2 regions of the Acinetobacter sp. CAU_H_78 genome follow, and region 1 is predicted to be linked to the other one. Evidence: predicted binding sites of a transcription regulator. Region 1 holds the regulator's gene; the other holds the start of a gene.
What was found. Region 1 encodes PhoB, which activates phosphate uptake and scavenging genes when phosphate is short. Its sites were predicted from a motif close to TGTCATNAANCTGTCATAA; they were not measured.
Positions count from the first base shown of each region.

Region 2: the regulator PhoB is predicted to act here: its motif matches at 11,905-11,923, upstream of AC4MCD_RS10575 (inorganic phosphate transporter).

Region 1 covers NZ_CM178652.1:135,299-151,821, forward strand. Annotated here, with positions in the region: gene AC4MCD_RS00600 (alpha/beta hydrolase) at 1-198, opposite strand, end outside; gene AC4MCD_RS00605 (LOG family protein) at 718-1,308, shown strand; gene AC4MCD_RS00610 (NUDIX hydrolase) at 1,305-1,706, shown strand; tRNA gene AC4MCD_RS00615 (tRNA-Gly) at 2,049-2,124, opposite strand; tRNA gene AC4MCD_RS00620 (tRNA-Gly) at 2,170-2,245, opposite strand; gene AC4MCD_RS00625 (BolA family protein) at 2,476-2,784, shown strand; gene AC4MCD_RS00630 (SirB2 family protein) at 2,794-3,186, shown strand; gene AC4MCD_RS00635 (ParA family protein) at 3,248-4,084, shown strand; gene AC4MCD_RS00640 (hypothetical protein) at 4,098-4,490, shown strand; gene AC4MCD_RS00645 (threonine transporter RhtB) at 4,684-5,277, shown strand; gene AC4MCD_RS00650 (DedA family protein) at 5,303-5,941, opposite strand; gene guaA (glutamine-hydrolyzing GMP synthase) at 6,423-7,991, shown strand; gene AC4MCD_RS00660 (GGDEF domain-containing protein) at 8,061-9,284, opposite strand; gene AC4MCD_RS00665 (GGDEF domain-containing protein) at 9,444-10,796, opposite strand; gene AC4MCD_RS00670 (pirin family protein) at 11,292-12,239, shown strand; gene AC4MCD_RS00675 (OsmC family protein) at 12,274-12,672, shown strand; gene AC4MCD_RS00680 (glutathione S-transferase) at 12,793-13,443, shown strand; gene phoR (phosphate regulon sensor histidine kinase PhoR) at 13,496-14,854, opposite strand; gene phoB (phosphate regulon transcriptional regulator PhoB) at 14,879-15,589, opposite strand; gene AC4MCD_RS00695 (TetR/AcrR family transcriptional regulator) at 15,811-16,503, opposite strand.
Region 2 covers NZ_CM178652.1:2,195,685-2,212,207, forward strand. Annotated here, with positions in the region: gene AC4MCD_RS10530 (arylesterase) at 1-218, shown strand, start outside; gene AC4MCD_RS10535 (carbonic anhydrase) at 253-867, opposite strand; gene AC4MCD_RS10540 (alpha/beta fold hydrolase) at 1,175-2,212, shown strand; gene AC4MCD_RS10545 (hypothetical protein) at 2,227-3,234, shown strand; gene AC4MCD_RS10550 (TonB-dependent receptor domain-containing protein) at 3,273-5,459, opposite strand; gene nfuA (Fe-S biogenesis protein NfuA) at 5,636-6,274, opposite strand; gene AC4MCD_RS10560 (rhomboid family intramembrane serine protease) at 6,433-7,050, shown strand; gene AC4MCD_RS10565 (ABC transporter substrate-binding protein) at 7,165-8,109, shown strand; gene AC4MCD_RS10570 (hypothetical protein) at 8,277-9,818, shown strand; gene AC4MCD_RS10575 (inorganic phosphate transporter) at 10,238-11,857, opposite strand; gene metH (methionine synthase) at 12,374-16,060, shown strand; gene AC4MCD_RS10585 (TIGR02391 family protein) at 16,315-16,523, shown strand, end outside.

The DNA of each region.
Region 1 (16,523 bases):
CATTTCAGTCTGGAAAAAATAATCAATAAAGCCGTGAATATAGAGGATAGCTTTAGAGGTGGGCTGGTCTGCCTTTTTGCGGACTAAAGTGGCAACTACTGTACCTTCAGTATCTGGCGGGAATTCTAAAGTGGCCTGTTCATAACCTTCACCCAGAATGTCAGGTTGATATTCAAGGCTGGAAAGCGGATGGGACATATTGTTCTACTCATGATTATTTTTATTCGCTTATCCTTGTGGATTGGCTTGCATTTGTCAAATCCTGCTGTCTGACCCATTCGAGATCAGTAGCACCATGCAGAGAATAGCCAAATATAAAATTTCAGGTCATTGGCAGCCTGATTGACTAAATAAAAAAATAATAAAAAACCCCGGCATCCTGCCGGGGTTTTTCGTATTGGTTAGCTCGGTATAACTCCTGTCGTACCTTACAATCCTTGTGCTTATCTATTGTCATTGTTATATGGAACTTCCTGTTCCTGATGTAAGTATCATAGGAAAATTCCACTATTGGGGATAGCCGTAAAGAACCGGAATTGATGTAAGTCAATGCGTACAAGTCTGACTAAAAATTATCCGTATTTTTCTGTAGAAGTGAAAGTTTATTCTGAATCATGCGCTTCGATAAACTAGCCGATTATGGCTATTTTGCTTGTTTTTAAGACAAATTTTTTATTTTAATGCCGTTAGAATACACTGATCGATGAGGGGATAAAAATGAAATCTATTGCAGTCTTTTGTGGTTCAGCTATGGGGAATAGCGAAAATTTTAAAGAGCAGGCCCAAGCTTTGGGTGAGTCTATTGCGAAACGGGGAATCACGCTGGTTTATGGGGGTGGCCGAGCTGGACTGATGGGCGTTGTGGCTGATAGTGCCTTACATGCTGGTGGAACGGTCATTGGAGTGATTCCGCAAAATCTGGTCGATGCAGAATTGGCTCATCCGCTGTTAACAGAGCTGCATGTAGTAAAAAATATGCATGAACGTAAAACAAAAATGTCTGATCTGGCGGATGCATTTATTGCCTTGCCGGGTGGGGTGGGAACTTTAGAAGAAATTTTTGAGCAGTTGACCTGGGGGCAGTTGGGCCTTCATCAGAAACCTTGTGCATTTTTAAATATCCACGGATTTTATGATGAATTGCTGAATTTTTTGATGAAAACGACTGAGGCTGGATTTACCCAGTCACGTTTTACCGATGCCTTGATCTCCTCAAGTTCAATTGAGGAAGTACTGGATGCTGTGGAGCATTATCATGCGCCTGAACCGAAATGGAATAAAAGCGTAAAGGCAGTAGAATCAGTATGAGTAATAAAGTGATTACGATTGCTGCGGCTATCATTCTCAATGAACAGAATCAGATTTTGTTGGTTCGTAAAAAAGATACCGATTTCTTTATGCATGTGGGCGGAAAGCTGGAACCCAATGAATTGCCTGAAGCTGCACTTTCTAGGGAAGTTCTGGAAGAAACAGGCTGTGAGATGGAAATACTGTCTTATATTGGCAAATATGAAACCGTGGCTGCGAACGAATTGAATCATTCGCTGGTCAGTTATTTGTATCAGGTTAAGTTAAAAAGTCAGCCACAGGTTCAGGCTGAACTTGCGGAAATGCAATGGGTTGATCTTAATCATCCAGACTTGCCTTTAGCCCCTTTAACTCGGGATATTTCAATTCCATGGTGTAAGCAACTATTGGGAATCTAATGGGATCTCAAAAAATTTTAATCTATAGATATGAAATTTAACCAGATTGTCATATTAGAGCGTTAATATTGATGTTTACAAAAGCCCATTTCCCCTCAAATGGGCTTTTTTTATGGTTTTTTATCATTAATTGCTTGGATGAATTAGATGCTTAAACCTGTATGAAGTGCAATCCTTTTAGCAGGAGTTCCCTAAAAAGATAAATCGAACCAGAGTTCTAGAGATTCAAGATTTAAAGAAAATTTTCTTAATTTGAGAAAAAAGCAGGGTTAGTCAGAATATTTAGTCATTGAGAACGACAATAAAAAAAGCCCCAATCTTTCGATCAGGGCTTTTTGAATCTGGAGCGGGAAACGAGACTCGAACTCGCGACCCCAACCTTGGCAAGGTTGTGCTCTACCAACTGAGCTATTCCCGCAGGGTCGATCGATTTTTTACTTTAAAAAATGAACAAAAAAGAATTTGGAGCGGGAAACGAGACTCGAACTCGCGACCCCAACCTTGGCAAGGTTGTGCTCTACCAACTGAGCTATTCCCGCATGCCGTGTATAATACAGCATGCAAAAACAGGGTCAATAACTTTATGAAAAATCTTGTGTCGATTGCATAAAATAAAAGCAATACTCTCTGTGCTTCCAGACAATTAGACAAAATTTATGCAAAATTTAATGAAATCTCGGCACAATCAAATAATTGCAGACATTTCTTGCACCGAAATAGCGGATAGAACAGGGTATACTGGACCCATATCTTGAATCGGAGTCAGGCCATGAGCTTAGAACAACAACTGAAAGACCGTTTGGCACAATTGTCACCTACCTATCTGGAAGTCGTGAATGAATCTTCGGGTCATGGTGGATATTTTCCGGGTAAGGAATCGCATTTTAAGGCGGTGATTGTCAGTGAAGCCTTTGCTGGCCTGCGTGCGGTACAACGCCATCAAAAGGTCTATGCTGCGGCAGGTGATTTGCTGTCTAAAGCTAAAATTCATGCCTTGGCAATTCATGCTTTCTTGCCTGAAGAGTGGACAGGACAGGATACGTCTAGTCCGGAATGTGCACATGCACCAAAAAACTAAGAGGACTTTATGGATACCCAGCTTTTAGTCAAGATTATTCATATGTCTGCGGCAGGACTGGCCATTGTGGCCATTCTTGCGCGTGCTATTACCCTGTTTATGGGTACACAGGGCAATCAACCGAATCCAAAAGCACGTGTATTTCTGGTCGCTTTGCAGCACCTGATTATTAGCGTGATTGCCTTAACTGGGATTATTGCCCTGTTTTTAAAGAATTTTGATGTACAGCCTTGGTTTTATGCCAAAATCATTTTATTCCTGGTGCTGATTTCATCCCTGGGCAAAGCCTATAAAAAAGATGATTCAATCCTGCTGGTACAACGCCGTGCTGGCTTATTTATTGCTGTGGTTTCACTTATTGCGATTATGGTATTGGTCATGATCAAGCCGAATTTTGGCTAAATTATTCATCAGTCAATGAACTCAAACATACTGATCATTAGAAAAATAAAGAGGGGTGTTTATGCATACTCGTGTGGTATTTAACCAGAAAGGTGGGGTGGGGAAGTCAAGTATTGCAGTCAATCTGGCTGCAATCAGTGCGCATCAAGGGTTTAAAACTCTGTTAATTGATCTTGATCCGCAGGCAAACTCCAGCCAGTATTTACTAGGAGATGATGCAACTTATTCGAGTGACAAGCCGGCGCTGGAGCCGAATATTGAAAACTATTTTGAAGATGTATTGGGGAACCAGCAGAGCAAAAGCTTAATTGGTAATGCGATTGGCTCCATTCTCAAGACCCGGGCTAAAGGGCTGGAAAGTTATCTGCATCAATCACCTTTTAAAAATCTGGATGTCATTCCGGCAAGTCCGAGTTTGGGCACATTAGCCCATGCACTGGAATCAAAACATAAGATTTATAAGCTGCGCGATGCCTTGCAGCCGCTTTCTGAGCATTATGATCGGGTGTTTATTGATACTCCGCCGGCATTTAATTTCTTTACACTTTCAGCCCTGATTGCTGCAGACCGTGTCCTGATTCCATTTGACTGTGATGTGTTTTCTAAACGGGCCTTACAAACTCTGATTGAGAATGTCATCGAAACTCAGGACGATCATAATGAGCGTCTGGAAATTGAAGGCATCGTGGTCAACCAGTTTCAGGCTCAGGCAAAACTGCCGCGAGAAGTGGTACAGCAACTGAAAGATGAAGGTCTTCCGGTGCTAAATAGCATGTTGCCGCCGTCGGTGCTGATGAAAGAGTCACATCAAAAAAATCAGCCATTAATTCACTTGGCAACTGATCATAAATTGACTCAGGCCTATCAATCATTGTTCAATGAGATAGAGCAGCATTAAGATCGAGTTAACTATGAAACTTGTGAAAATAAGTCTGGCAATCAGCATACTTAGCTTGCTGAGTGCCTGTGCAACGACGGTCAAACCGACCTATGTTTCACCGACCCATTATCAAACCCTCAACTGTCAGCAGCTTCAGGGTGAATACAACCGTATTCAGCAGTATCTTGATAATGGTGTTGAGCCGCCTAAACGTACAGGTGTCGGCGTAGGGGTAGGCGTCGGTGGTGGCTGGGGCAGCCGCGGCGGCTGGGGCATTGGTCCGAGTGTATCAGTGAATATGGGACAATCTTCCAATACCAAGCGCACTGAAACGGCACGTCTACTGGGTGAACAGGAAGCTATTGTACAAGCTGCAAAATTTAAAGCTTGCCCAATTGTGATCCGTCAAAACACCAATAAATAGCCCTCTAAACATCAAAAAAATGCTGACTTTAAGTCGGCATTTTTTCTATCTTAAAAGTGATTGGTCAAGTGACAGAATTCACAGTATTTGCCAGAAAAATGACCGATGCGCATAAAATTTTGAAAGATCTCGTCTTGTGATCAGAACACGAGATTGGTTAAGGTAATCACCTTGTCTGATATGTTTAACCACCATGATTGAAAACTGGCTCTTTGTTTTTGCAACAATAGCAGTGCTGATGATCCCTGGACCTGCCAATGCATTGGTGGCCAGTTCTGCCTATCAGCAGGGAACAGCCAAAACCAGTCTGTATATTCCCGTCATTCTGGTGGGGTATTTATATGCGATCAATGGGTGGGCTCTGCTGGTTCATCTGTTTTCACCAATCTGGCCGAGTTTTCAGGAACTGGTGCATGTGCTGAGTGCAATCGGTGTGGGCTGGATGACCTTCCATTTATTCAAGGCGCGGCAACTGGAACAATATAATCAGAGTCATCCTCAGATCCGTCCCTGGCAGATGTTTAAGGAAACCCTAAAAAATCCCAAAGCAGCGCTTCTGGCGACCGGAATCTTGCCGCTCTCCACTTGGGAAAGTCCGAATAACTTTGTTCTGGTCTTTGCGATTTTTATTGGGATTGCCTTGCTGGTTGCGTTGTTCTGGATGATCTTCGGACAAGCGATTCTGGCGGGAGAGTCGGCAAAAAGAAAAGCCGACCTGATTTATAAAGGGTCGACTCTGTTTTTACTGCTTTGTCTGGTGCCCTTGTTGATTAATTGGCTGGAATAAATTTTCAATCAATAATTCTAGGCTTTCAGGCGATTTTATTTTTCTTGAGTTTCTGCTGAATAAAGCCAATCACACCTGGCATGACACTTAAAATAATGATGCCGAAAATCAGATGAGTGAAGTTGTCTTTGACGATTGGCATGTTGCCAAACAGATAACCCAGGATCACAAATGAACTGATCCAGAGAAAGCCGCCGATCATATTGTAGGTCAGGAAATATTTATAATTCATACTTCCCGCACCGGCAACAAAAGGTGCAAAGGTACGTGCAAAAGGAATGAAACGGGCAAAAATAATGGTTTTGCCGCCGTGTTTGACAAAGAACTGCTGGGTAGCCAGCAAATGTTTTTTATTAATAAAACGTGATTCAATTTCAAATACACGTGGCCCAATGTATTTACCAATATGATAATTCAAGGTGTCGCCCAGCACTGCCGCAGTGAACAGTAGTGGAATCAGTACCCATGGATCCATAGCACCCGTTGAAGCCGCCAGCGCACCTGAAGCAAATAGCAAACTGTCTCCCGGCAGGAACGGCATCACCACCAGTCCCGTTTCAACAAAAATAATCAGGAAAAGAATGCCATAAATCCAGATGCCGTAATTGGTAATGAATTCGAGCAGGTGATCATCAACGTGGAGGATAAAATCAAGCAGTTCCATAGGGAAAAAACAAGCGAAAAGGTGATCAAATCCTAACAGTCTGGGGCATGAAAGTCAGTACCGAAAAGGAAAATAATTGCCCGCTCATCCCTGAGGGGTGAATTAAAAATTTATCTTACAAATTGGCGATGAATTCCTATAAAACAGGCTTAGCATGAAAATGTCATTAAAATAAAAATCAAAAGGTGGCTCCCATGTTTACCCCTAAACGCTATCCCAGTGAAGACCGTGATAGAGATAGATGAAATAAACTTTCAATAGCTACTTAACTTGCCGATCTTAAAATGGTTGAAATCCAAATAGCGTAAATATATTGAATTCTGGGGAGAGAAGGGAAGACTCTTCTGCTGAATCGAAAGCGTTATTCCATCTAAAAAATAAACTGCTTAATTATTATGCTGATGGGAATAGTGTGCTTAAGCCTAATAAAAATGCTAGAATACGGCGCTTATCTTTCGTTTGCCTTTCATAGTTGTTTGTCATGACTACCAATACTCAAATTACTGAAGATCGTATCCTGATTCTGGATTTCGGTTCTCAATATAGTCAGCTCATCGCACGTCGTGTCCGTGAAGCTGGTGTATATTCTGAAATGTATGCCTATGACATGTCTGAAGAAGACATTCGCGCATTTAATCCAAACGGTATCATCTTGTCTGGTGGACCTGAAAGTGTTCACCTGGAAGGCAGCCCGCGTGCGCCGCAAGTGGTATTTGAGTTAGGTGTACCTGTACTGGGTATCTGTTATGGCTTGCAAACCATGTGTGAACAGCTTGGCGGTAAAGTTGAGCCAGGTACTGTACATGAGTTCGGTTATGCAGAAGTGGATATCGTGGTACGTGACCAGCTGATTGGTCAGCTGCAAGACCGTGAAAACCAGCTGCATGTCTGGATGAGTCATGGTGACAAGGTTGCACGTATTCCAGAAGGCTTCCAGGTGACTGCAAGCACACCAAGCTGCCCGATTGCCATGGTGTCTGATGAAACTCGCCGTTTCTATGGAATCCAGTTCCACCCTGAAGTGACACATACTTCGAAAGGTGCAGAATTACTGTCTAACTTCGTACACCAGATTTGTGGTTGTCGTGGTCTGTGGACACCAGAACATATTATTGACCTGCGTGTAGAACAGCTTCGTGAACAGATTGGCAATGAAAAAGTATTGTTAGGTCTTTCAGGTGGTGTGGATTCATCAGTTGTGGCTGCGCTTCTACACAAAGCAATTGGCGATCAGTTGACTTGTGTATTTGTAGACAACGGTCTGCTTCGTTTGAACGAAGGCGATCAAGTAATGCAGATGTTTGCAGACAACATGGGGATTCGCGTGATCCGTGCTGATGCTGAAGACCGTTTCCTTTCTGCATTGGCTGGTGAAGTTGATCCAGAGAAAAAACGTAAAATCATCGGTCGTGAATTCATCGAAGTTTTTGCTGAAGAAGCACGTAAGCTCGATGGCGTAACCTTCCTTGCACAAGGTACGATTTATCCAGACGTGATTGAATCTGCTGCCAGTAAACAAGGCAAGGCACATGTCATCAAGTCGCACCATAACGTAGGTGGCTTGCCAGAAGACTTGGCATTTGACCTGGTTGAACCATTGCGTGACCTGTTTAAAGATGAAGTACGTAAATTGGGTACAACTCTAGGCTTGCCACACAGCATGATTTATCGTCATCCGTTCCCAGGCCCAGGCCTTGGTGTTCGTATTCTGGGTGAAGTGAAAAAAGAATATGCAGATATTCTTCGTCTTGCTGATGACATCTTCATGCAAGAGCTTCGCGCAAGCGGTTGGTACGACAAAACTGCTCAAGCCTTTGCCGTATTCCAACCAGTGAAATCTGTGGGTGTGGTCGGTGATGGCCGTCGTTATGCATGGGTGATCGCACTTCGTGCAGTTGAAACCATCGACTTCATGACAGCTCGATTTGCACATCTCCCATATGACTTGGTTGACCGTATTTCTACACGTATCATGAACGAAATTGCTGAAGTTTCTCGTGTGGTGTATGACGTTTCATCTAAGCCACCAGCAACAATTGAATGGGAGTAATTTTCTAACGAAAATTACCTATAAAAAAGAGCGCTTAGGCGCTCTTTTTTATTATTTTTCAAATGACATTTAAGCCGGTTTAACCTGCCAGTTTTGAAGTTCTCCAAGCAAACCTTGGTCAAGTTCAGGATCATAACACTCGACTCGGTTCCGACCATTGGCTTTAGCCTGATACAGGGCAATATCAGCCTGTTTAATCAGCGCCATTAAATCCGTTTCACTACTTTCCAGAATGGCTGCACCAATTGAAACGGTGAAATCGAGACGATGCCCATGTTCCAGATTGACCATAATATTCTCGATTTTGTGTCTTAAACGCTCGGCAATTTTGAGTGCATCATCTAGTGAAGTTTCAGGCAGGCATGCGATAAATTCTTCACCCCCATACCGTGCCAGCACATCATGGCGTCGCATTTCATTGCGTGTAGTCTGTGCAATCATCTGCAATACCTGATCTCCAACATCATGCCCATAACGGTCATTGATCTGTTTAAAGTGATCGACATCAAAGACCAGCAAACTGATTGGAGCAGGCTGTTTGAGATTCTTTTGGATCAGCTGTTGCACCAGATATTCAAAACAGCGTCTATTATTCAGGCCTGTCAGCGAATCAGTATGGGCGAGATTTTCAAAGGTCTGACGATGATATTCATTCAGGGTATGTTGCAGGAATACTAAACGGGATTTTAGTGTAGAACTCCAGCTGATATATAAACTGAAGGTCAATACCGGCATATAGATCAGGGAAAACAAGAACATCTGATACAGATCAGCTTGGGTATTGAAATACACACCAATATAAATTACCAGTGTAATCAGACCAGAATTAATCAGGCTAGGCCAGAAGCGGATCTGCACACATAAATTGGCCAAGACAATAAAGACCAGTGAAGCATATTGATAAATGAGCGTATGCGGACTTTCAGACTGATTCAGATTAAAAAACCAGATCGCACTTGCCCCGATAATCGAGGTCGGCAACAGCAGGTCAAATATAGGCAAATTCCGGTAAAAATGATACATCCAGATGGTAATCAGCACGATCACCAAGGTATAGCCTAACTTGGTCAGAATGAGTAAATTCATAATGTCATTCAGTACCAGAATATCGGCAAGGGTGTAGGAGGCATATGCTACCTGTGCAAATAGATTCACCTGCAACAGGTATTTTAGGGTGAGCTGTTTCTGATGGTTAAAGTAGGCAGGTTTTAAAGACCCAGGAATACGAACAAGAGGATCTTGAAGGGCATCCTGAAGCAGGAGGCGAGCTTCTTCTTCATATTTATCTGGCATATCGCCTTCCCACATTAAATCCAAAGAAATGAATAAGATGAATATTTATATTTGTATGAAAAATATTCTATTCTTTTAGGGGTTATTTGAAAAGCATCACAAACAGATTTAGGCCTAATTCTTAAATTCTTGTCTAACAATCTTGGTTTTGCTATCAGCTTACAAAGCAGACCAAGACTGTTTCGCTTTATGATGAGCGCCAGACTGCTCCTGTTTATTCAAAGGTTTAAATACATTCCAGGGATTTGGAGAGAGCGGTTTAGTCGGTTGCAGCATATTAGGATGATAGACCCTAATCCGGTTTCTTCCCGCTTTCTTAGCTTCGTAAAGCGCAATATCTGCATGCTTAATCAGGTCTTCAAGTTCCTGTTGCGGAGATTCAAGTTCAGCAATACCAATAGAGATCGTGAACTGGATTTTCTGGTCGGGATTGATGTGCATCACCTGCTTTTGAATCGAACAGCGAATCCGTTCTGCAATCATCAGGCAGTCCTGTAGCTGGGTATCTTCCAGCAAGGCAATAAATTCTTCTCCACCAAAACGTGCCAGTACATCGCTAGAGCGCATTTCTTTACGGGTAATTTCAGCAATCAGTTGTAGCACCCGGTCACCCACATCATGACCATAGTTGTCATTGATTCTCTTGAAATAATCGACATCAAACATCAATAGACAGGTGCTGGCAGGCTTCGGCCATTGATGGATTGAACGTTCAGCCATATCCACAAAATGACGTCGGTTAAATAACTGCGTCAGATCATCAGTATGGGCAAGATTCTTTAAGGTTTGATAATTCCATTCATCCAGCAAAGTGCGTAGAAAAGAACGCCGTATGTTGATGATATTATTCCAGTTAATATAAATACTAAATGCCCAGAGAGGCGTGAACACAACGGTAAAAATAAAGGCCTGCGATAGACTCATGAGATGAGTCACTCCAATCATGATAAACAGGGCGATAAAAATAGAACAATACAGTGCACCCTTAAACTCGGTCTGTACACAGAGATTGGTAATTAAAACAAAGATCGCAGAGGCATAGATATAAGTTGACACATGCGGGCTACTCGACAGCAGGAGCAGGCCAATCCAGGTCGCTGCAGCCACAGTCGTGCCCACAGGCAAAATCATGTCCAGAACCCGGATATTCTTTTGATGCTTAAACAGGTAATAGCAGCAAAACATGACAGCAATGACCAGTGATACCCGGATCAGGCCAGACAGGAAAAACATGTCAGGAATAATAAAAATATCGGCAAAGAAATACAGCAAAAAGGCGATCTGCGCCATGTAATTAATCTGGCGAAGATTTTGATGACGATGCACATAAAGATAATTATAAAAGTACTGCTGGAATTGCGCAGGAATAGGTGCAGCGCGATGTGCAAGCGCATCTTCAATTAACTGGCGATTTTGCAGATCACATTCGGCCAACTTTAATGATCTATCCGTGGTCGAGTTTTGAAAAGACATATTCGCCGTTGAATATATATTTTCATTCGAGGATGACATGTCCTGATCCAATCTTATTTTTATTGGGTCCTATTATGGACCAAATGAGTAAAAAACAATCTCCCTAGAATCAGGGGGTAGCACGATTTTTAAAAAGAAAACGTAACAAAATTTTTGTTTTGTGAACATAAAACTAGACGGATCACATTTTTATAGATTGCTGATTTTAAAAGTTTATATCAATAAAAATGAGCGTTTCACGTGAAACATGAGCATGATGAATAAGTTGATTTAAACGAGATAATGCTGGTTACTTGAATGATTATATGATTCATCACCAAGATCTTGATTACAGGATTTGAAAGACTGAAGCCTTTAAGTATTTGAACTGTTCTGATGAGTAGCACATTTTATACGTATCGAAATATTTCCAAAGATAGATTTTGCGGGTAGACGCGGTACATTGTTGTATGAGGTAGACATCTTGTGATGATCAGGGAAAGATGTCTTGATGCAGCATACAGCCAGAATGAACTTGCCGAGGTCAGCTCAACCATGTCGAATAATAATGATATTGAACTGTCAAATTCAGATGATTGTGAAAAGTATATCAATCAGTTCATACAGGAAGTTCCTTTACGGCGTGCAGAAATCGGGCAGGGAACTGTCATTAAACGCGCCTTGCCGAGTCGGCATAAACGCATGATTGGCGCCTGGTGTTTTCTGGATCATGCCGGTCCTACTCAGTTTCCTCAGGGAGATGGTCTGGATATCGGACCGCATCCGCATATTGGCCTGCAAACTTTTACCTGGATGATTGAAGGCACCATGATGCACAGTGACAGTCTGGGTAACCGGCAATTGATCCGGCCGAAACAGGTTAATCTGATGACTTCAGGCTATGGCATTTCGCATACAGAGGTTTCACCGGAAACTGAAACCAAGATGCATGCAGCACAGCTCTGGATCGCCCTGCCTGATGACAAGATCAATATGGCTCCCGCATTTGATCATTATCCGGAATTACCTGTGATCGAAGAACAAGGCATTCAATGTACGGTCCTGGTCGGGGAATTCCTAAATACACAATCCCCGGTTAAAGTGCATACCGAACTTTTGGGTGTGGATCTGTTTGCTGCTGAAAGTACCCGTGCCCATTTGAGTTTAGATCCAAGATTTGAATATGGCTTTATGGCCCTTGAGGGTCTGGCAAGTATTAATGGGCATGAACTGACCGAAGATAATATGGTGATTCTTGAGCCTGGATTACAGCATGTGGATGTTGAAATTCATGCGCGTGGACGAGTTTTGCTGATTGGTGGAGAGCCGTTTGAAAGCCTTATTTTATTGTGGTGGAATCTGGTTGGTCGTGATGTGGAAGAACTGAAGCTGGCCCGTGAACAGTGGATGATGGGGCACCCGCGTTTTGGCACCATTCCAAGCTATGATGGGCCGCGCATGGAAGCACCGGCATTTCCAGAACATATGCGTGTTTCTCGATAAATCTTTCATATAACTATAAGAACAAAGGATCAGTATGGCCCGTATCGCAATTGCCAAAATACAGAGCTTAACCATACCGTGGCAGGGAGAAATCAGTCATGGTCAACATCATTATCTGACCGATAAACCTGAATCCTTCGGCGGGCAGGATGCAGGTCCTGCACCTTATGATCTGCTTTTAGGCAGTCTGATCTCTTGCACCATGATTACGTTGCGCATGTATGCCAAGCATAAGGACATTGAACTGGGCGACTTTCAGGTTGAAGCAGAATTCTTTGCCAATAAAGAAGGACAGGAATGGATTGAACGACGCTTAAGTTTCGATATTACTCATGATTCGGCTTTGCAGCAGAAAATTCTGGAGATTTGTGCCAAAACCCCGGTGACCAAAACCCTGTTACGTAGTCTGGAGATCCGCACTAACCTGATTTAAGCTAAAAGAGGGTACGTTATATCCGGTAGGGAAAATGTAAGTAGACTGATAAACTCTTTAGTTAGAGCCAGACTTTTTGCTATGCTCACGCAGTAATAACAATAAAATCATGAGTCTAATATGCGTGTTTTACATCATCTCGAACAATCAAGATCATTTCGAATCATGTGGGCCTTGGAAGAGCTGGAACTTGATTATGAGATCAAGTATTACAAACGCCTGCCTAACTATTCTGCTCCGCCTGCTTTGAAACAGGTTCATCCTCTGGGTAAAGCCCCGGTTCTGGAAGATCAGAATCTGGTACTGGCTGAGTCTGCCGCCATTCTGGAGTATCTCCAAGAAACCTATGATTCGACCCATCAGTTTCAGCCGATCAGTGCCGAGAACAAGGCGCAATACCGCTACTGGATGCATTATGCAGAAGGGTCTTTGATGCCTTTACTGGTGATGCAACTGGTGATGACCAAAGTTCCTGAGCAAGTGCCATTTCTGGTACGTCCGGTTGCTAAAACAATTTGTGAAGGGGTGAAGAAGCAGTTTGTGCAAAGCCGTTTAAAAGACCATATCCAGTTTCTGGAAGATCATTTAAGCCAGCATGAATATTTTGCCGGTCGTTTCAGTTTTGCTGATATCCAGATGAGCTTTCCGCTTGAAGCCATGCAAAGCCGTACCGGTAAAAGCTATCCGGCGATTCAAGCCTATCTGGAACGGATCTCGCATCGAGCGGCTTATTTCCGGGCCTTATCCAAAGAGCAGGCATTAAAGTCTTAAAGCCTTCGCTAAAAAAGAAAAGGTGCGACTTGCACCTTTTTTTATTTTTGCATCAGTCTGGGAAACTGAGGCGTTCTTTAGGGAAAATCACCTTAAAGGTGGAGCCCTGATTTTCACGGGAATCAATTTCGAGCTGGGCCCGATGTTGCATCAGTACATGCTTCACAATCGCCAGTCCCAAACCTGTACCACCAGTACGGCGACTACGGTCAGAATCAACCCGGTAAAAACGTTCAGTCAAGCGAGGTAAGTGTTTAGGATCAATGCCAATTCCAGTATCTTCTACGACAAAATAGGCCGATTCACCATCATCATGCCAGCCCATGGTGACGGTTCCACCTTTAGGCGTGTACTTGATGGCATTGGTAATCAGGTTACTGAAGGCACTGGCAATTTCCATATCTGAGCCAATCAGGTCACAGTGACTGTCAATATCCAGATTTAGGGTATGGCCATAATCCACGTTATAGGCTTGCGCATCATCAAACAGCTGGTTCATCAGATTCGGCATATCAATAATCTGGTTCTTGGCAATATTCTTGTCATTTTCCAGACGGGATAGCAGCAACAGGTCATTCACCAGTGCATTCATGCGACGGGTCTGGGATTGCATCTGGTCAAAGGCGCGTTTCCAGCGTGGGCTAATATCTTCCTGATTGGTAAAGGTTTCGATATAGCCGCTGAGCACGGTCAAAGGTGTACGCAGCTCATGCGAAATATTATCGACAAAGTCCTTACGCATCTGTTCCAGATTATGCATCCGGGTCACATCATAGGCGACCAGTAAACGGCTTTCACCGCCAAAGCGGGTCATTTTAATCTGTACGTAATGATCTTCGAATATCGAAGACTTCATTTTAAGGCCATCGGGCGCATCATCAATATGATGATAGTAGTCAATAAAACTCGGTTGGCGGAGCAAACTCAGGATATTGCGGCTGCGATCTTCCTGACCAATCCCTAGTAACCGTTCTGCAGCCGGATTCCACCATTCAATCTGCTGGTTTTCATCAATCAGCACTACAGCTTCTTGTAGGGCGACTAGCGAGGATTGTGCACGGTCAATCAGCTCAACCATTTCAGCCTGAACGACACGTTCCTGACGCTGGGCGCGATAGACATTGAACAGTAAAGCGCCCCAGATCCCGTTAATATTTGGCGGTACATCATAGGGACGGTTCGAGATCCATTCATTGACCAGGTAGAGTGAACGCAACTGTGTGCCAAAGAAGGCAACAAAGGCCAGAACGATACAGATCCAGAAATAGCCAATGCCTAGGCCAATACAACTGGCAATCACTAGGAAGAGAAGAAGTAAACGCAAATCTTGCTTGGCAAAATCCCATAAGCTGCTGTAACGGAGTCTTTTGTGCTCGTGTGACAGTTCGGGAACAGGATAGGGCTCATACATAAAACAAGATTTACCTAAAAACAATTAACCCAGTGCAACATCGGTACGGGTCGAGAAACGGTAACCGGTGCCACGTACAGTTTGTACATAGCGGTCAGCGCCATAAGGTTCAAGCACCTTGCGCAGACGACGGATATGCACATCAATGGTCCGGTCTTCAATATAGACGTTGCCGCCCCAGACCTGATCCAGCAATTGCGCACGGGTATAAGCACGTTCCGGATGGGTCATGAAAAATGCCAAGAGACGATACTCAGTCGGTCCCATGTCCAGAATAGTACTGCCAAAATTCACGCGCTGACTGACCGGATCTAATACCAATCCATTAGCATCAATAGATTTTTCACCGCTGAGGGCGTTGGAGCGACGTAGTACGGCTTTAATGCGTGAAACCAGCTCACGGGTCGAAAAAGGCTTAGTCATATAGTCATCGGCACCGGCATCCAGTCCTTGAACTTTATGATCTTCTTCACCACGCGCGGTCAGCATGATGACCGGAATTTCGGACAGGTTTTCATCACGTTTTAGACGACGACAGAGATCGACACCACTCACGCCGCCAGGCATCATCCAGTCCAGCAAAATCAATGCTGGACGCTGGTCCACAATCATTTGATGAGCCTGCTTGGCATCTTCTGCCTGTAAACATTGAAAGCCCGCCATATCCAGAGCAGTATGGATCATTTCACGAATCGGCAGTTCATCATCAACAATAAGAATGTAGTCATCTTTCACAGCGCAATACCCTATTTCATGCAAACGGTGGACCGTTTTATATTTATGACAGGCTTATTACAAAGATTAATTATGACAGTATCATTGCAGAATAGGTAGTTCCGTGGCCTTTCGCAAAGATTTGTCACAATTTAAGCTGTTATTTTATAAGAGGGTCTTAATTCAAAATTCTATAAATCACTGAAAGCTAGATCTACATAGACCTTATCCTGATTTAAAAATTATCTAACCGGATCCGCCGGTTTTTCTGTACCCAAAGTATCTAGTAAAGCAAAGAATACCAAGCTACAGGAAGACAGAATTTCTTCCAAAGACTGCTTAAAGCCGCTCATGACCCAACGAATGGCAATCTGGGTAACATAACCATTGAGTCCGGTCGAGACCAGGGAAATCTCTCTTTCAGAACGATTCAGGTTCGGCATCATTAGCATGACAAAGGCCTGAATCATACGGTCGAAACGGCCCATGGTTTCATGAATCGTGGCCTGATTATGCAGTTCCTGAACCAGCATCGCATCGATATAAATAATTCGTGCCATACCCGGATTGTCACGTAAGGTCGCTAGCAAGGCAGTCAGACCGGCTTCGATCATTTTCTTTGGATCAGAAGAAGCCTGCATCATCGCCTGCATGACATTTTGCTGTAACTGGTCAATCAGCTTGAGGAAAATAGTCTGGAACAGATGTTCGCTTTTCTTAAAGGATTCATAAAAATAACGTTCAGTCAGTTTGGCTTCGTTACAGATATCCTTTACTGTGACTGAAAAGAAACCATGACGACCATAAGCCTCGATCCCGGCCTCAATCAGCTTTTCACGACGTGCCTGCTGACGCTCAGCCATAGAAAGTCCTTTAAACTGGCGTTCTTTACTTTTACTTGCTAGTTTTTGTCCTGAATTTACTGCATCCGTCATAAAGACCATAGACTCATGTG
Region 2 (16,523 bases), 960 kb from region 1:
TGAAAATGCCGCCAAATTATGGCCAGGCATATAGTAAGGCTTTTGAAAATAACTATAAGGTGGTCAGTCAACAGTATAAGGTCAAACTACTACCCTTCTTTATGCAAGGTGTCGCTGGCAATAAAAGTCTGATGCAACAGGATCAGATCCACCCTAATGCCAAAGCCCAGACTATTTTATTAAATAATGCTTATCCTTATATTAAAGGCGCCCTCTAAGGCACCTTTAACTAAATCAAATCTTAAAATTTTCTTAGAAGTCAAAGAAAGTTACTTCACCGGTTTCAAGTGAATATTCTGCACCAATCACCTGTAGCTTACCTTTAGCAATCAGGCTTTCCAGAACTGCAGAACCATGACGTAACTGGTTTACTGAAGCAAATACATTGGAACGGACTGCATGTTTAGACAGTTTATTCAGGTCATCTTTCAGTTCAGTCTGCATTAGAATTTCAACTGATGGACGTACACGGTTCACAATGGACATCAGATTTGCAGATGGCGGTGTTGCCGGATTGGTTAATGCTTCAATTGTTGAATGAATAGCGCCACAATGCGTATGCCCCAAGACAATTACAATCGGACAGCCAAAACTTTCTGCTGCGAATTCGACACTGCCGACTTGAGACGGTGCAACAATATTACCTGCTACCCGAATGACAAACAGATCACCTAACCCTTGGTCAAAAACCATTTCTGCGGGTACACGTGAATCTGAACATCCTAAAACAATAGCAAATGGTTCCTGACTTTCTGCCATTTCAGCACGTTGCTGATGCGATAATAATTTTAAATGCTGCGTTTCACCATTGACAAAGCGCTGGTTACCCTTTTTAAGACGATCTATAGCTTCCTGAGCTGTGAGCATTCTTTTTTACCATCGATGTTTTTAGTGGGAATATCTTACTGCTAGATTTTTTGAATGTCACTTGCAAAAAAATTAGCTGTAAAATTTTTAGCGCTTTGATGATTTCTTGTTCTGGGAAATTTTCTGTGAAGTTCATCACATTTTTAGAGCAGTTTTTCTGCTTCAGCTAATAATTAACAGATGTACAATATTAAGGAATGCTTTAAAATAAGTGAAAGATTACGATTTGATTCATCTATAAATTGCAAATCGATAACACGGAAGTATTTTGAGCGTTTTTGCTCAGTTTTTTCAGGGGACAGTGCTAATGAAGAAAATAATAAAATTGCGCTCAAAAATTATCTATTCCACTTTAGTCGCTCTGGGTCTTAGCCTATCTAGCCTGAGCCATAGCCAATATCTGTTTACGCCGCCGAAAGCCAAGTCTGCCGAAGTTTTACAGCTTTATCTGAGCCAGCAACGCATTCAGGCGGGTCTACAATCTAAAACCTTAAAAGTTGGTGAGGTGACCTGGAGTTATAGTGAAGGCGGGGCAAAAAACAAACCCTCGATTATCCTGATTCATGGTCTGGCAGGCACACGCGACAACTGGAACCGCGTCGCCCAGTTTTTGACCCCGTATTATCATGTCATCATTCCAGATTTGCCGAGCAATGGCGATACCCGGATTCCAGCAGATTTTGACTTGTCTGTACCCAATGTCACTTCGCAATTACGTACCTTTGTCGAAACTCTGAAGATTGAAAAAAATCTGCATGTCGCTGGCCATTCTCTAGGCGGTTCAATTGCGACAGTTTATGCATCCCAATACCCTTTTGATACCCAAAGCCTGTTTTTGGTGAATAGTGCCGGCATCTATAAAATGGGCAATACGCCTTATACCAAAGACCCGCATGCACTCAAAGACCTGATTGTCAGTAAACCGGGCGATCTGGAAGATGTCTCCAAACAGCTGATGCAGAATCCACCAGCGTTGCCTTACCAGTTAAGACATGCACAAGAAAAATTGCTGATTGCCCGTTCTGAGCAAACCAGCAAATCGATTGATCAGGTGGTGATGCTTAACCGGCTGTATACTCCTGATACATTTGCCCGTCTGACTCGTACAGTGGAAGCACCTACCTTGATTCTATGGGGAAAACAGGATCGAATTATTAATGTCGAAGTGGTGAAAGAGCTCTATTCACTGCTGAAACGTGCCGAAACTCCGGTAATTTTAAATAATGTCGGTCATATGCCGATTCTGGAAGCAGAAAAACAGGTTGCCCAACATTATTTACCTTTCCTGGCCAAGACACAGACCCTAAAAAATCCACTAGCTGATAAACTCATTCCTTTCAATTAAGTTTCAGAGAAGTTATGCAGAAACACCCGATGATTGAGCAGTTGATTGATGCTCAACTTGATTTTCTTGATCAGGTATTTTCTCAATCTGAAACCATTCAAAGCGAGTTTCATGAGTTTTATCTCTGGTTGCGCAAGCAGACGCTTAAAGATTTGTGGAGCTGTGAACTGATCAATCAGCTACTACAAAAGCAGATTCTGGATACTGCTGCCAGTTCTTTTCTGATTGAGCAGATTGCCGAACATATCCGGTTCGCATTGGTTCATCCAGCCAATGATACAACCAAAATTGCAGATGTCATTCCGGTACTGACCATTGATAAAATTGCACAATATGTGGCCAGCAAAAGTGGTCACCGTCAGCGCCTGATCAAAGCGGTGGTGAATAACCCTGCTTTTTCAGCGATGATTACGCAACTGATCCAGCATTCGATTCAGGATTATCTGGATAATTCTGTGATTGCCAAGAGTGTACCGGGCGTTTCCCGTTTTATGAAAATGGGAAAATCTGTTCTGGAAAATGTTACGGATACCAGTCTGGACAATACAGTTGCCCGTTATCTGCAAAAAAATATTTTAAAACTCAGCCAGATGAGTGAGCATGTGCTGAACCAGCACTTTGATGATGACAAGCTGTACCATTTTCAGGCCAATCTCTGGCATAAGATCAAAGACATGCCACTGTCCGTGCTTAAAAACTATATTGAAACCCAGGATCTGAACCAGACGGTGAGTTTAGGGCACGAGATCTGGGATCATATGCGCCAGACGGAATATATGCAGCAGCAACTGCATGACGGGATTTATACCTGGTATGTACGCAATCAGGAACATACTTTTGATCAATTATTACGAGATCTGAATATTGATGAATCGCTGATCCAGACTGAACTGAATGAATTGCTGACACCGATTATTCAGCAGATGATTCATCAGGGCTATTTGCGTGAACGTGCCCGTGCCTATCTGGAAAAATTCTATTATGCTGAAAATACCTTAAAAATTTTAAAGATTGAAGACTAAAAAAAGCCGCTTCAAAGCGGCTTTTTTTACTTATAAAATTAGAATCGTGTCGTTAAACCAACGAAATAAGTACGACCTTGAATTGAATAATAATCTTCAGAACTATCGGTAGTTTCCATGGATTCATCAAATAAATTTGATATACCAGCACGCACAGTGACATTATCATTCAAAGTGTAGTTCGCATTCACACCATATAAGGTATAGGCTTTTGCCCACGCATTTGCATCTGTTGTTTCTGTTGTATATTGCTTACCAATATATTGCAGGTTCATTTGCAAAGCGAGTGCATCAGAAGCTTGTAAATCTAGTGCTGAATGAACTGACAGCTCAGGTGTACTGATTAATGCCGCACCAGTATCTAGATTTTTAGATTCAAAGAAATAAGTTGCATTTGTTGACCAGCGTGCATAATCAGTCAGATTAACTGCAAAGGTGCCTTCTAGGCCACGAATACGAGCTTTTTCAGCATTATCAGGTGCGATATACCATACGCCTTTCGGATAACGCGGGTCATTAATTTGTTCAGCAGGAATATGCTTAACAGGCATGTTCACCAGTTTGTTATCAAAATCGGTATGGAAATAAGTTAAACCACCTGAATATTTTTCGTCATCATATTGGAAGCCTAATTCATAGTTTGTTGATTCTTCTGCTTCCAGATTAGGATTACCAGTATTATAGCAGTTTACAAACGGATTAGTATTTGCATCATAGCTACTTTGGAAACCGGTAGGATTAGTTACAGGATCATATGTTCCAAATTGAGAAGTACAACCTTTACCACGTGAACCTGTACTGAAACCTGGCGCAGTTTGAACAAGATCAGGAGCACGGAAAGCCGTAGAAACGCCGCCTTTGAATGTTAATGCGTCATTGAAATGATATACACCGTATACACGTGGGCTGAAGTTCGCATCATAGCGTTCATCTTTATCCAGACGACCACCAATTGTCACATCGAAATTAGGTGTAATACTTAAAATATCTTCAAAGAATAGCGCCCAAACATCAGCCGCTACTGTTGAATCACCTGTGTAATCATTACCATCAATCGAAGGTGCACCATTTGAATCAATACCTAAAGTACGATCATTAGTTAATTCTTCAGAACGGAATTGACCACCTACAGTTAATTTATGCGGCACAACAAAATCAAACGGTAAATTCACTTTAGCATCAACAACGGTTAATTCTGTCTTTTGAACAGTTGGGCTAAATACCCCATCAACTTCTGTTGTAGTACTGCGATCATATTTATTTTGATAAACACTTAGATTTGAACTTCCCCAAGAATATATTCCATCCCAAGCCAGACCAAGACGTTGAGATTCTGTTTCATTTTTATCACCAGCTGAACCTAACCAGAATTCCCCATCAGAAACATTTGGTGCATAGGTCGGATTCGTATTGGTTTGACTACCATAACTACCAAAAAGCTCAAACTGATGATTATCTGTTGGGCGGTAAACAAGACTTCCTTCAACCGTATCATTACGCATACCAGTTGTTGAACTTTCAAGATCTTTAACATTCTGGTCAGCTTCACGTTCAGTACGACCTGCTGTAATACGAGCACTCACTGTATCTGTGATTGCACCACTCGCAGTTGCTGATATTTGAAGAGTATCGCCTTCTGTACTATCTGCAGGTTTTTCTAAATTGATAGTCGCTGAGCCACCCCATTCTTGAGCTGTCTTTTTGGTAATAATATTAATTACACCGCCCATCGCATCTGAACCATATAAAGACGACATTGGGCCTTTTACAACTTCAATTCGCTCAATATTCTCTGGATTAATCCAGTTTAAATCCTGGCGTTGTAAGTCTGTACGATACGCTGTACGTGATGAATTACCAATACGGCGTCCATCAACCAAAATCAAAGAGTATTCAGAAGGTAAACCACGAAGTTTAATTTTCGCACCTTCACCATTTAGACCCATACCACCTGATACACCAGGTACTTTTGCCAGAAGCTCAGAAATACTTTTTACTGGTTGCTTGGCAATTTCTTCTGCGGTGATGACTGTAATAGAAGCAGGAGCATCTTTTACATTTACTTCAGAACCACTTGCCGTTACAACAATAGTCTGCAGTTTTGTAGCTTCAGACTGCGCGACTGGTTGTTGCTCTTCAACTGATTTATTTTGTGCTTGTACTGAAGCAGCCAATGTTGAAAGTACAGCAAAAGCTATAGTCGATTTTATGAATGGCTTAGTCATGCTTTATACGCCCCAAAGTCATTTTGATGAAGAAATCATGTTGAAATTGTCACGCATTGTATCAAATGTAACTATAAATACAATTAGTATTGATAATTATTATCATTATTAAATTTGAATAAAAAAATACCCCGATCATTCGAGGTATTTCTTACAAGCTAAATTTTATTAGAGACTTATTTGAAATAAGCACCTTCAGCTTGGGTATGGTCAGTCTGGTCAACGACACGTGCCAACTCAGGAATGTGCTGTTTCAAGGTCGTTTCAACGCCTTGTTTTAAAGTCACATCAATTGCTGAACAACCCTGGCAACCACCACCAAATTTAAGAACCGCAGTTAAGCCATGCTCAGGATCTTCAACCACTTCGACCAGTGCACAGTTACCACCATGACCTGCAAGACCCGGGTTAATTTCTGACTGAAGCACATAGGTAATACGTTCTTCTACAGAGGCATCAGGACCGACACGTGGCACTTTAGAGTTTGGTGCACGGAAAGTCAGCTGACCACCAAAACGGTCTTTATTGTAGTCAATAACTGCATCTAGCAAGTATGGAATTGACGGAGAGTCAATATAGGCCGGAAAATCTGGATATTCCTGCTTATAGTCTGTAGGTACAACCTCATCAGGTGCACTATAAGCCATGCAACATTCAGCGCGCGGTGTACCCGGATTTTCTACAAACACACGTACGCCAATACCTGGTGTATTCTGTTTGTCCAATAGATCCTTTAAATACTCTTGTGCTGTCGGTGTAATCAAAAGATTTGGAATTTCTTCTGCAACCGGAGTGTTGCTGTTCTCAGTCGACATAACAATAATTTCCTCAAGCTGAAGCTGCTATTTTAACTGAAGATGCGGGGTAATTATAAAAATTCAACCAAAATTGTCGGATTTATTATAAAAGTCGCACTTTAGATTTGTTTTAATGGCATGATCATTGTCAAATAGATAGAACCAGAATTACTTATATGCTTGATTTACCTTTTAATCATACTGTCACTATTATTCTGATCACCTGTATTGTTTCTTTTATTGCCTTTTCCAAAGAACAGGTGATGAACCGCCTGATCTTCTGGCCGCCTGCCATTCAACGTGGTCAATATGACCGCTTTATTGCGCATGGTTTTATTCATGCCGATGGTACCCATCTACTGTTCAATATGATCACGCTGTTTTTCTTTGGCAGCATTATTGAGAGCTTTTACCGCCAGTACCTGTACGATCTGGGCTTTGTATTGTTTTATCTGGGTGGTCTGATTGCTGCGATTCTGCCAAGTTATCTGCAAAATAAAAATAATCCACGCTGGGCCAGCTTAGGTGCTTCCGGTGCAGTATCCGCGGTTCTGTTCGCTTACATTCTGTTTGAACCATGGAAACTGATTTTCGTGTTCTTTATTCCCGTACCTGCGATTATTTTTGCTGTTTTATATGTGGCCTATAGTATCTGGTCTGGCAAGCGCGGCAACAGCAATATCAATCACAGTGCCCATCTTTGGGGTGCAGCGTATGGTGTGGTGATGACGATTATTCTAGAACCACGACTTATTCCGCATTTCCTGAATAAACTAACCCAAATCCCTTTCTAAAGTTTTGAGTGATTAAGGGATAGCAATTATCCCTTTTTTTAATAATTCACATATGAAAATGATTTTCATTTCCAAAAATTATGCTAATCTTGTCGCGAATTTAGAGGAATAAACATGAAATTTAAGACTTTAGCACTTGCCACAATATTAGGACTGACAACTTCCTTTACAGTTTCTGCACAGGTCACTTTCGACTATAAAAACCAAAATATTCAACTTAAAAAAGCGCCAAAAAAGATCGCAGTGTATGACCTGTCTGCATTGGATACCTTGAATGCATTGGGACTCGAAGCACAACTGGTACCTTCTGCAAGTTTCGCAGGTGTTTTAAGCAAGTATCAGCAGGACAAATTTACCAAAGCTGGATCCTTGTTCGAACCAGATCTCAATGTATTAAAAGCTGCGAAACCTGATCTGATTATTGTCGGTGGTCGATCGGCTTCCAAAGCAGAGGCTGTTAAAGGTATTGCTCCGACTTTAGATCTTTCTCCAGATACTAGCCAATATATTGCCAATCTGACGGAACGTGCCCATGTCTTGGCTCGTGCATTTGGTAAAGAGAAAATTGCTACTGAAAAGCTCGGTAAAATCGCAACGCTGCAGCAACAACTGAAAAAGCAGACTGAAGGCAAAACTGCACTGATGCTGTTTGCAGTCGGTGAAAATTTTATGCCACATGCAGAAAATGACCGTTTTGGCTTTGTTTATGAATTAGCAGGTTTTAAACCGGTATTGGATCCATCTGAACAGTCTGATGCACCCCGTCCAGAAGTCGGCTCTCCAGAAGCATTGAAAGCAGCTGAGAAAAATGTTCAGCGTATTACAGCAGCCGTTGAGAAGAATCCAGATTACATCATCGTACTGGATCGTGGTGCGGTGAATACCCAGAAATACACCGCTCAGGATAATATTCAAAAACACCCTGCCCTAAAAAATGCCAAAGCCTTGGCAGAGAAAAAAGTGATCTATGTGAATGCTGATGCCTGGTACATCACTGGTGCGGGTTTGGACAATACCGCTTTCATGCTGGAAGAACTGATCAAAAGCACAGCGAATTAATTTTTAACCCGTTAATAAAAATGAAGCTTCAAGCTTCCTTTTTATTTGAAACATCTCGTAATAAATTAAGACCCAAGACTGGAATTTAATGCCAACCCAGGAAGCAACTTAGCAGCGATAATGTATACATCTGTATATTAATTGCTGTAAGTTGCGAGATATTTTGCATGTCCACTTCCCTAGACGGTCTTCAATTTCCCATTTCTGCTTCACAACAAAAACCAAGCACATCGAAAATCGGCCGTAACATTATTTCTGAAGCCTTAGGCGCAGTCGATCCTGTACATGCTACTGCAGCACAACAGGAAAAGAACTGGCGTAAGCAATATCCAGTACACTTTAAACATCTGGTTGAAGATGGATTACGCTCCGCAGGTGCAGCACTAAGTATTGCCAAGCAAGGTCTAGAAACTGCACATGCCAGTTTTGAGTTTTATCGTGATGGTCAGAAGCATCTACTGAAAGATGTGATGTCCTTGCCTGCGCAGAACCTGAATACCTTCCAGCTGAAAGGCCAGTCTGAAAAAGCCCCAGAATGGTATGTGCCTTATCATGGCAAAAAACTGCAAGGACAAGAACTACTAGATCAGATTCAATCTTGGGAAGATCGTGGTATCGTCGAACCGAGTCATGTCAATGCCTTGCGTGAATGTATTGCCCATCCGGAATGGTTTGACCTATCCGATCGTACCACTGTTCTATTTGGAGCCGCTTCTGAAGCAGGTCCACTGACTTGGTTGTCGAAATGGAAAGCCAATATCGTCGCGATCGATCTGCCAAATACGCGTGTCTGGGGCAAAATTCTAGATACAGTGAGTCAAGGCAACGCCAATTTATATGCACCATCAGCTGAAGCGCTTCCTGCTGATACGTCCCTAGAAGTTTTAAAAGAAAAACTGGGGGCTAACCTGCTCACCCAGATTCCTGAAATTGTCCAATGGCTGATTCAGTTCAAGCAGGATCTGGATCTCGCGGCGATTGCTTATCTGGATGGTGAAAAGCACGTACGTGTTTCCATGGCGATGGATGCCATTATGAAATATGTCAGTGAGCAGAAAGCCAATACTAGCCTGATGTATATGTGCACGCCAACGGATGTGTACGCAGTTCCTGAAGAAGTGGTTCAGGCTTCACAAAGCAAATACCAACAGCTGTCAAAACTGGAAAGTACGTTAACCAAAGGCATTTCACTGATTTCACGCAAGCATTTTTTCCAGAAGAATGAGCAGGATCTGTTTAAGGTTGGCGACAAGTCCTATGGTGTTTGCGACTGTCTGGTCGTTGAGCAAGGTCCAAACTATGCACTGGCTAAACGCATCCAGCAATGGCGTGCAACATTGGCTCGTGCCAACGGGCAGCAAGTGAGCATCAATATCGCTCCTTCAACAACGACTTATTCAGTGACCAAAAATCCACTGCTGAAAGCTGCCTTTAATGGTGCCAGCCTGTTTGATGTGGAAGCGTTTTCCCCTGAAACCACCAATGCGATTATGGCTGCGCTCTGGATTCACGACCTGCGTAATCCAGAATCTGTGGCCAATCCTGATGTACAACTTAATCATCCACTTGAGTTAATGATGTCTGGCGCGAATCATGGCGGTTTATGGCGTGTGGCTTATCTGGCACGTACTGCTCTGCCTTTTGCTGCGTTATATGGTTTTGCAATGGATAAACTGCCGAAAGGATTGTTGGGTAAGTTGAAGAAGTAATTTTTTCTGAAATAAAGATGAAATCAATTTTATTGGTCAGGCGACATGGATGTCGCCGTTAGGCTGTGATATAGGGACATATCATCAGCCTAACAAAAGATTTTTGTTACCTTGCGAAGTGCACTTCTCATCTTTCAAAAGTAAGACTAAGAAATACTCATTTTTTACATTTAGTTGAAATTAGCTATTAATCCTTCTATTGAAAATACTTTTAGCCTTCTGATTACCCTCCCCCCCTTGCGCAGCAATGCTACTCATCCCATAGGGAGAGGGAGCATCATCCCTTATATTTCTAAAAGCCATGAGATAATAAAAAGTCTCTTATTTTCAGAAAGAAAATCGCTATTTCTTAAGGCTAAAACTTTTCTAGCACCCATAAAAAAACGCTGCATCAGCAGCGTTTTTTACATCGAATCTTCTTAGAAAACTTTCAGAAGAATCCAGTACAAACCACCAGATAAACAGATCGTTGCAGGTAGTGTAAACACCCAAGCCGATAGGATCGATTTCACCATCTTAAAGTTTAGGCCAGACTTGTTCGCCACCATGGTACCTGCAACTGCAGAGTTTAGAACGTGAGTCGTAGAGACTGGCATACCGAAACCATCCGCAGCGGCAATGGTCGACATCGCTACCAATTCAGCAGACATGCCCTGACCATAAGTCATATGTTCTTTACCGATCCGCTCACCCACAGTCACGACAATTCGTTTCCAGCCGACCATCGTTCCCAGACCAAGTGCCAAAGCTGTTGCCACTTTTACCCAGGTCGGAATGTATTGCAGGAATGAATCCAGATTGTCGCGATACTCATCAACGGTTTGTTCCTGAACCTCGCTCATTGCCGGTAAAGCTTGTGCTTTATCCAGACGTTTAAACGCTGTGGTGCTCAGGTACATGTCATTACGGAATTCTGAAACTTGTGCTTCTGGAACATCCTTGATGTTGCTGTAGCTACCAACTTTATCACCCAAATGATCGGTCAGACTTGCCAGTGCAGGAATAACCTCAGCATTCAATTCTTTGGTTTGAATGTATGTGGTAATGATGGCACGTGCTTTTTCGTCCGGAATATCTTCATGCTGCGGATAAATCGCATCAGCCGTTTGCGCAGACAACTGGCCAAAAGACTGGATATGAGCTGCATCCAGATTTTTGTTTAATGAATATGCCAAAGGTACACAGCCGATCAGGATCAGCATGATCAGGCCCATACCTTTTTGACCATCGTTTGAACCATGCGCGAAGCTTACACCAGTACAGGTAAAGATCAGAATGGCACGAATCAGCGGTGGTGGTGGCTTGTTGCCTTCAGGTGACTTAAACAGTTCAAGCTGCTTTCTGAAGATCTTTTTCACCAGCAGAAATAGTACCCCAGCAAAAGCAAAACCGATCAGAGGTGAAAACAGCAATGCTTTACCAACTTTCAGCACCTGTTCCATATCCACACCAGAAGCACCACCACCAGAATTCAGCAGGTAGTTCATGATACCTACCCCCAGAATCGAACCGATCAGGGTATGTGAACTTGAAGCGGGAATACCAAGGAACCAGGTACCCAGATTCCAGAGAATCGCAGCGATCAGCATGGCAAAGACCATAGCGAAACCGGCACCTGTGCCGACATTCATAATCAGCTCGACAGGCAATAATGCAATGATTCCGTATGCAACAGCACCACTGGCCACCATTACCCCGAGGAAATTACAAAAACCTGCCCACATGACTGCAACCGGTGCAGACAATGCATTGGTATAAATCACGGTCGCAACCGCATTGGCCGTGTCGTGGAAACCGTTGACGAATTCAAAGCCCAGCGCAATGAATAACGCCGTGCCTAAAAGAATCATTGAATACAGACCGATCGGTGGGACATGAGCTAAATCTGAAGTCAATTGGAAGCCGATATAGATCAGCGTGGAGATAATTAGAGTCAGAAACACCGGCATAAAAAATTTCGGTGTTGGCACATGAACATTGGCCGGCTTATCAGAAGGCGACTGTTGTGCTGAACCTAAGGGAGTTTGATTAGAATTCATGCAAGCAGGAATAGAGGATTCAAGAATCCCCATATTGTTCAGTTAAATTGTGACAATTATATGACAAAGTGCTGTCATATAAACCAGTTTTTTAGACTTTCTCGTTGCCGTTTATCCTGTAACCACATGCTCTAAATTTTAAAAATATACAAATATAATCAATTATTTATTAAAAATAAAACGCTTGAATCGCCCGGCTTTATTCATGTTTTGCAATATATCTGGTCATTCCTACCCGGCTGTCATATTTCCGAGCCTGTCATATTTGATTAAAGATTAGCTTTGTTATATGACACTCTGATGAAAGCTGCTTACATTTTATTTTCCAGTCGCACGCTTTTATCAAGAACTTTAATTTCCAGATTTCCATCTGTTTTCAGCTTTCTATACCGGCTTGAGTTTCTTTATCAAATTTTCATATCAAGCATATCCAGCATTCTGTATAAGCGTTACAGAAAACTGCGCACTAATCTGTTAAGATTATTGCCGTTTTTGATGCTTACTGAGAAAGTTTGAATGTCCACACTTGCCACCCTAAAAGAACTTCTTGCCAAGAGAATTTTAATTATCGATGGTGCGATGGGTACCATGATCCAACGCCATAAATTGGAAGAAGCCGATTATCGTGGTGAGCGTTTTGCTGATTGGGCATACGACCTTAAAGGCAATAACGACTTACTTGTGCTGACTCAGCCACAGATTATTCAAGGCATTCACGAAGCTTATCTTGAAGCTGGTGCCGATATTATTGAAACCAATACCTTTAACGGCACCCGTGTTTCAATGTCTGATTATCACATGGAAGATCTGGTTCCGGAAATCAACCGTGAAGCAGCACGTCTGGCTAAAGAAGCCTGTGCAAAATATTCAACGCCTGAAAAACCACGTTTTGTGGCAGGTGTAATTGGTCCGACATCACGTACTACGTCGATTTCACCAAATGTAAATGACCCTGCCTTCCGTAATATCACTTTTGACGAATTGAAAGTGAATTACATCGAATCAACCAAGGCCTTGATTGAAGGCGGTGTCGATATCATCCTGATCGAAACCGTATTCGATACTTTAAACGCCAAAGCTGCGATCTTTGCAGTGAAGGAAGTATTTAAAGAACTAGGCACTGAATTGCCAATTATGATTTCTGGTACGATTACCGATGCGTCTGGTCGTACCCTGACTGGTCAAACTGCAGAAGCGTTCTGGAACTCAATGCGTCATGCAGAACCAATTTCGATTGGTTTTAACTGTGCCCTAGGTGCAGATGCCATGCGCCCACACGTAAAAACTGTATCTGACGTGGCTGATACTTTTGTGTCCGCCCATCCTAACGCAGGCTTACCAAATGCCTTCGGTGGTTATGATGAAACTCCGGAAGAGACCGCAGCATTCATTAAAGAATTTGCAGAAAGTGGTCTGATCAATATTACTGGTGGTTGTTGTGGTACGACGCCTGATCACATCCGTGCCATTGCTCAAGCAGTTGAAGGTATTGCCCCACGTCAAGTGCCAGAAATTGAGCCTGCATGTCGTTTAAGTGGTTTGGAACCATTTAACATTACCAAAGATTCATTGTTCGTGAACGTCGGTGAACGTACTAACGTTACCGGTTCGAAAAAATTCCTGCGTCTGATCAAAGAAGAAAACTTCGCCGAAGCGCTAGATGTTGCCCGTCAACAGGTTGAAGCCGGTGCACAGATCATCGACATTAACATGGATGAAGGCATGCTTGATTCGGAAGGCGCGATGGTGCACTTCCTGAATCTGGTGGCATCTGAACCTGATATTTCACGCGTGCCAATCATGATTGACTCATCAAAATGGGAAATCATTGAAGCTGGTCTGAAATGCGTCCAAGGTAAAGCGGTTGTTAACTCGATTTCCCTCAAAGAAGGTTATGACGAGTTTGTAGAACGTGCCCGCCTCTGCCGTCAGTACGGTGCAGCGGTGATTGTGATGGCATTCGATGAGAATGGTCAGGCCGATACTGCTGAACGTAAAAAACAAATTTGTAAGCGTTCTTATGACGTGTTGGTGAATGAAGTAGGCTTCCCGTCTGAAGACATCATCTTTGACCCGAACGTGTTCGCGGTAGCAACCGGTATCGAAGAACACAACAACTATGCTGTAGATTTCATTGAAGCTACTGGCTGGATTAAACAGAACCTGCCAAATGCGATGATCTCTGGTGGTATCTCGAACGTATCCTTCTCATTCCGTGGCAATGAACCGGTGCGTGAAGCGATCCATGCGGTATTCCTGTACTACGGTATCCAGCAAGGTTTAACCATGGGTATCGTGAATGCCGGTCAATTGGCGATTTATGATGACATCGACAAAGAGCTGAAAGATGCGGTTGAAGATGTGATTCTGAACCGTAACCAGGGTGAAAGTGGCAACGAAGCAACTGAAAAATTGCTTGAAATTGCTGAGAAATATCGTGGTCAAGGCGGCGCGCAAAAAGCTGAAGAAAACCTGGAATGGCGTAATGACCCGGTTGAAAAGCGTCTTGAATATGCGCTGGTTAAAGGTATCACCACTTATATCGATCAGGATACTGAAGAAGCTCGCCTGAAAGCCGTTCGTCCACTCGACGTAATCGAAGGTCCATTGATGGCCGGTATGAATGTGGTCGGTGACTTGTTCGGTGCCGGTAAAATGTTCCTGCCACAGGTGGTGAAATCTGCACGTGTGATGAAACAGGCCGTGGCCTGGTTGAACCCGTACATTGAAGCGGAAAAAACCCAAGGTGAAGCCAAAGGTAAAATCCTGATGGCCACCGTAAAAGGCGACGTACATGACATCGGTAAGAATATCGTTGGTGTGGTACTGGGCTGTAACGGTTATGACGTGGTCGATCTTGGTGTCATGGTGCCATGTGAAAAGATTCTGCAAACTGCGATTGATGAGAAAGTTGACATCATCGGTTTGTCTGGTCTGATCACCCCTTCTCTGGATGAAATGGTATTCGTTGCCAAAGAAATGCAGCGTAAAGGCTTTAACATTCCATTGATGATTGGTGGTGCGACGACTTCTAAGGCACATACGGCTGTGAAGATTGCCCCTCAATACCAGAATGATGGCGTGTACTACACAGCTGATGCCTCTCGTGCTGTAGGTGTAGCGACTCAATTGCTTTCTGCCGAGATGAAGCCAAAACTGGCAGCAGACTATGCAGCGGATTATGAAAAAATCCGTACCCGTCTTGCCAACAAACAGCCGAAAGCAGCGAAACTGTCTTATGCTGAATCGGTTGAAAATGGTTTCAAAATCGACTTCGACAAGAATGCGCCATTTAAACCAAACTTCATCGGTTCACAGACTTTCACCAACTATCCTTTAGAAACCTTAGTGGAATACTTTGACTGGACACCGTTCTTTATCTCTTGGAGCCTTGCGGGTAAATTCCCGAAAATCCTTGAAGATGAAGTCGTTGGTGAAGCAGCACGTGATCTGTATGCACAAGCACAAGCAATGTTGAAAGACATTATCGACAATAAACGTTTCGATGCACGTGCAACGTTCAGCATCTACCCTGCAAATCGTACCGGTTCAGATACGGTTGCTGTGACGGATGAAGCTGGTAACGTAACGCATACCTTCGAGCACCTACGTCAGCAGTCTGACAAAGTCACTGGTAAAGCGAACTACTCATTGGCTGATTTTATTGCGCCTAAAGATGTAGCTCAGGATTATCTGGGTGGCTTTACTGTTTCGATCTTCGGTGCGGAAGAGTTATCTCAGGAATATAAAGCCAAAGGTGATGACTATAATGCGATTATGGTTCAAGCCTTGGGTGACCGTTTTGCGGAAGCCTTTGCAGAGCATCTGCACCAGCGGATCCGTAAAGAGTTCTGGGGCTATCAGACTGACGAAACTCTGGACAATGATGAATTGATCAAAGAAAAGTATGTCGGCATCCGTCCTGCGCCGGGCTACCCTGCTTGTCCTGAACATTCTGAAAAAGCGCCATTGTTTGACTGGTTAGGTACGACTGAGAAGATGGGTACTTACCTGACTTCTAGCTTTGCAATGTGGCCACCTTCATCAGTGAGCGGTTTCTACTATGCAAACCCTGAAACTGAATACTTTAACGTGGGCAAAATTTCTGCCGATCAGCTGGAAGATTATGCGAAGCGTAAAGGCTGGACACTGGATGAAGCGAAACGCTGGTTAGCGCCAAATCTGGATGATTCAGTGGTTTAATCCCCCCTCGATCCCCCTTTGATAAAGGGAGAAGAATCCATTCTTATCGAATATAAAAAATCCCCTCGAGTGAGGGGATTTTTTTGTTTTTAATCTCCCCTAACCCCTCTTTTTCAAAGAGGGGGATTTCACGTATCAAATTTATTACATGACAGCTCCTCCCTTTTTTAAAGGGAGGTTGGGAGGGATTAAATTGCTATAAATAAAATGAATATTTAGAATGCTTAAATCCATGAAAAATTTAAGATTGACAAATGGCAATAATAAAAAGTTTAGATCTTGGAAGCTTAGAAAGCATCTGTAAAACTTTAGGTGAAACTAATAATGGGCTTTCAGGAACAGAAATTACCAAGTATCTGGCTGAATGTAATATCAAAGATCTTCAATTAAATTCAACAAAATGGAAACGCTTATATGATGCTCTATACTCAAAACAAACTGAAGATCGCTGCTCCAATAATGT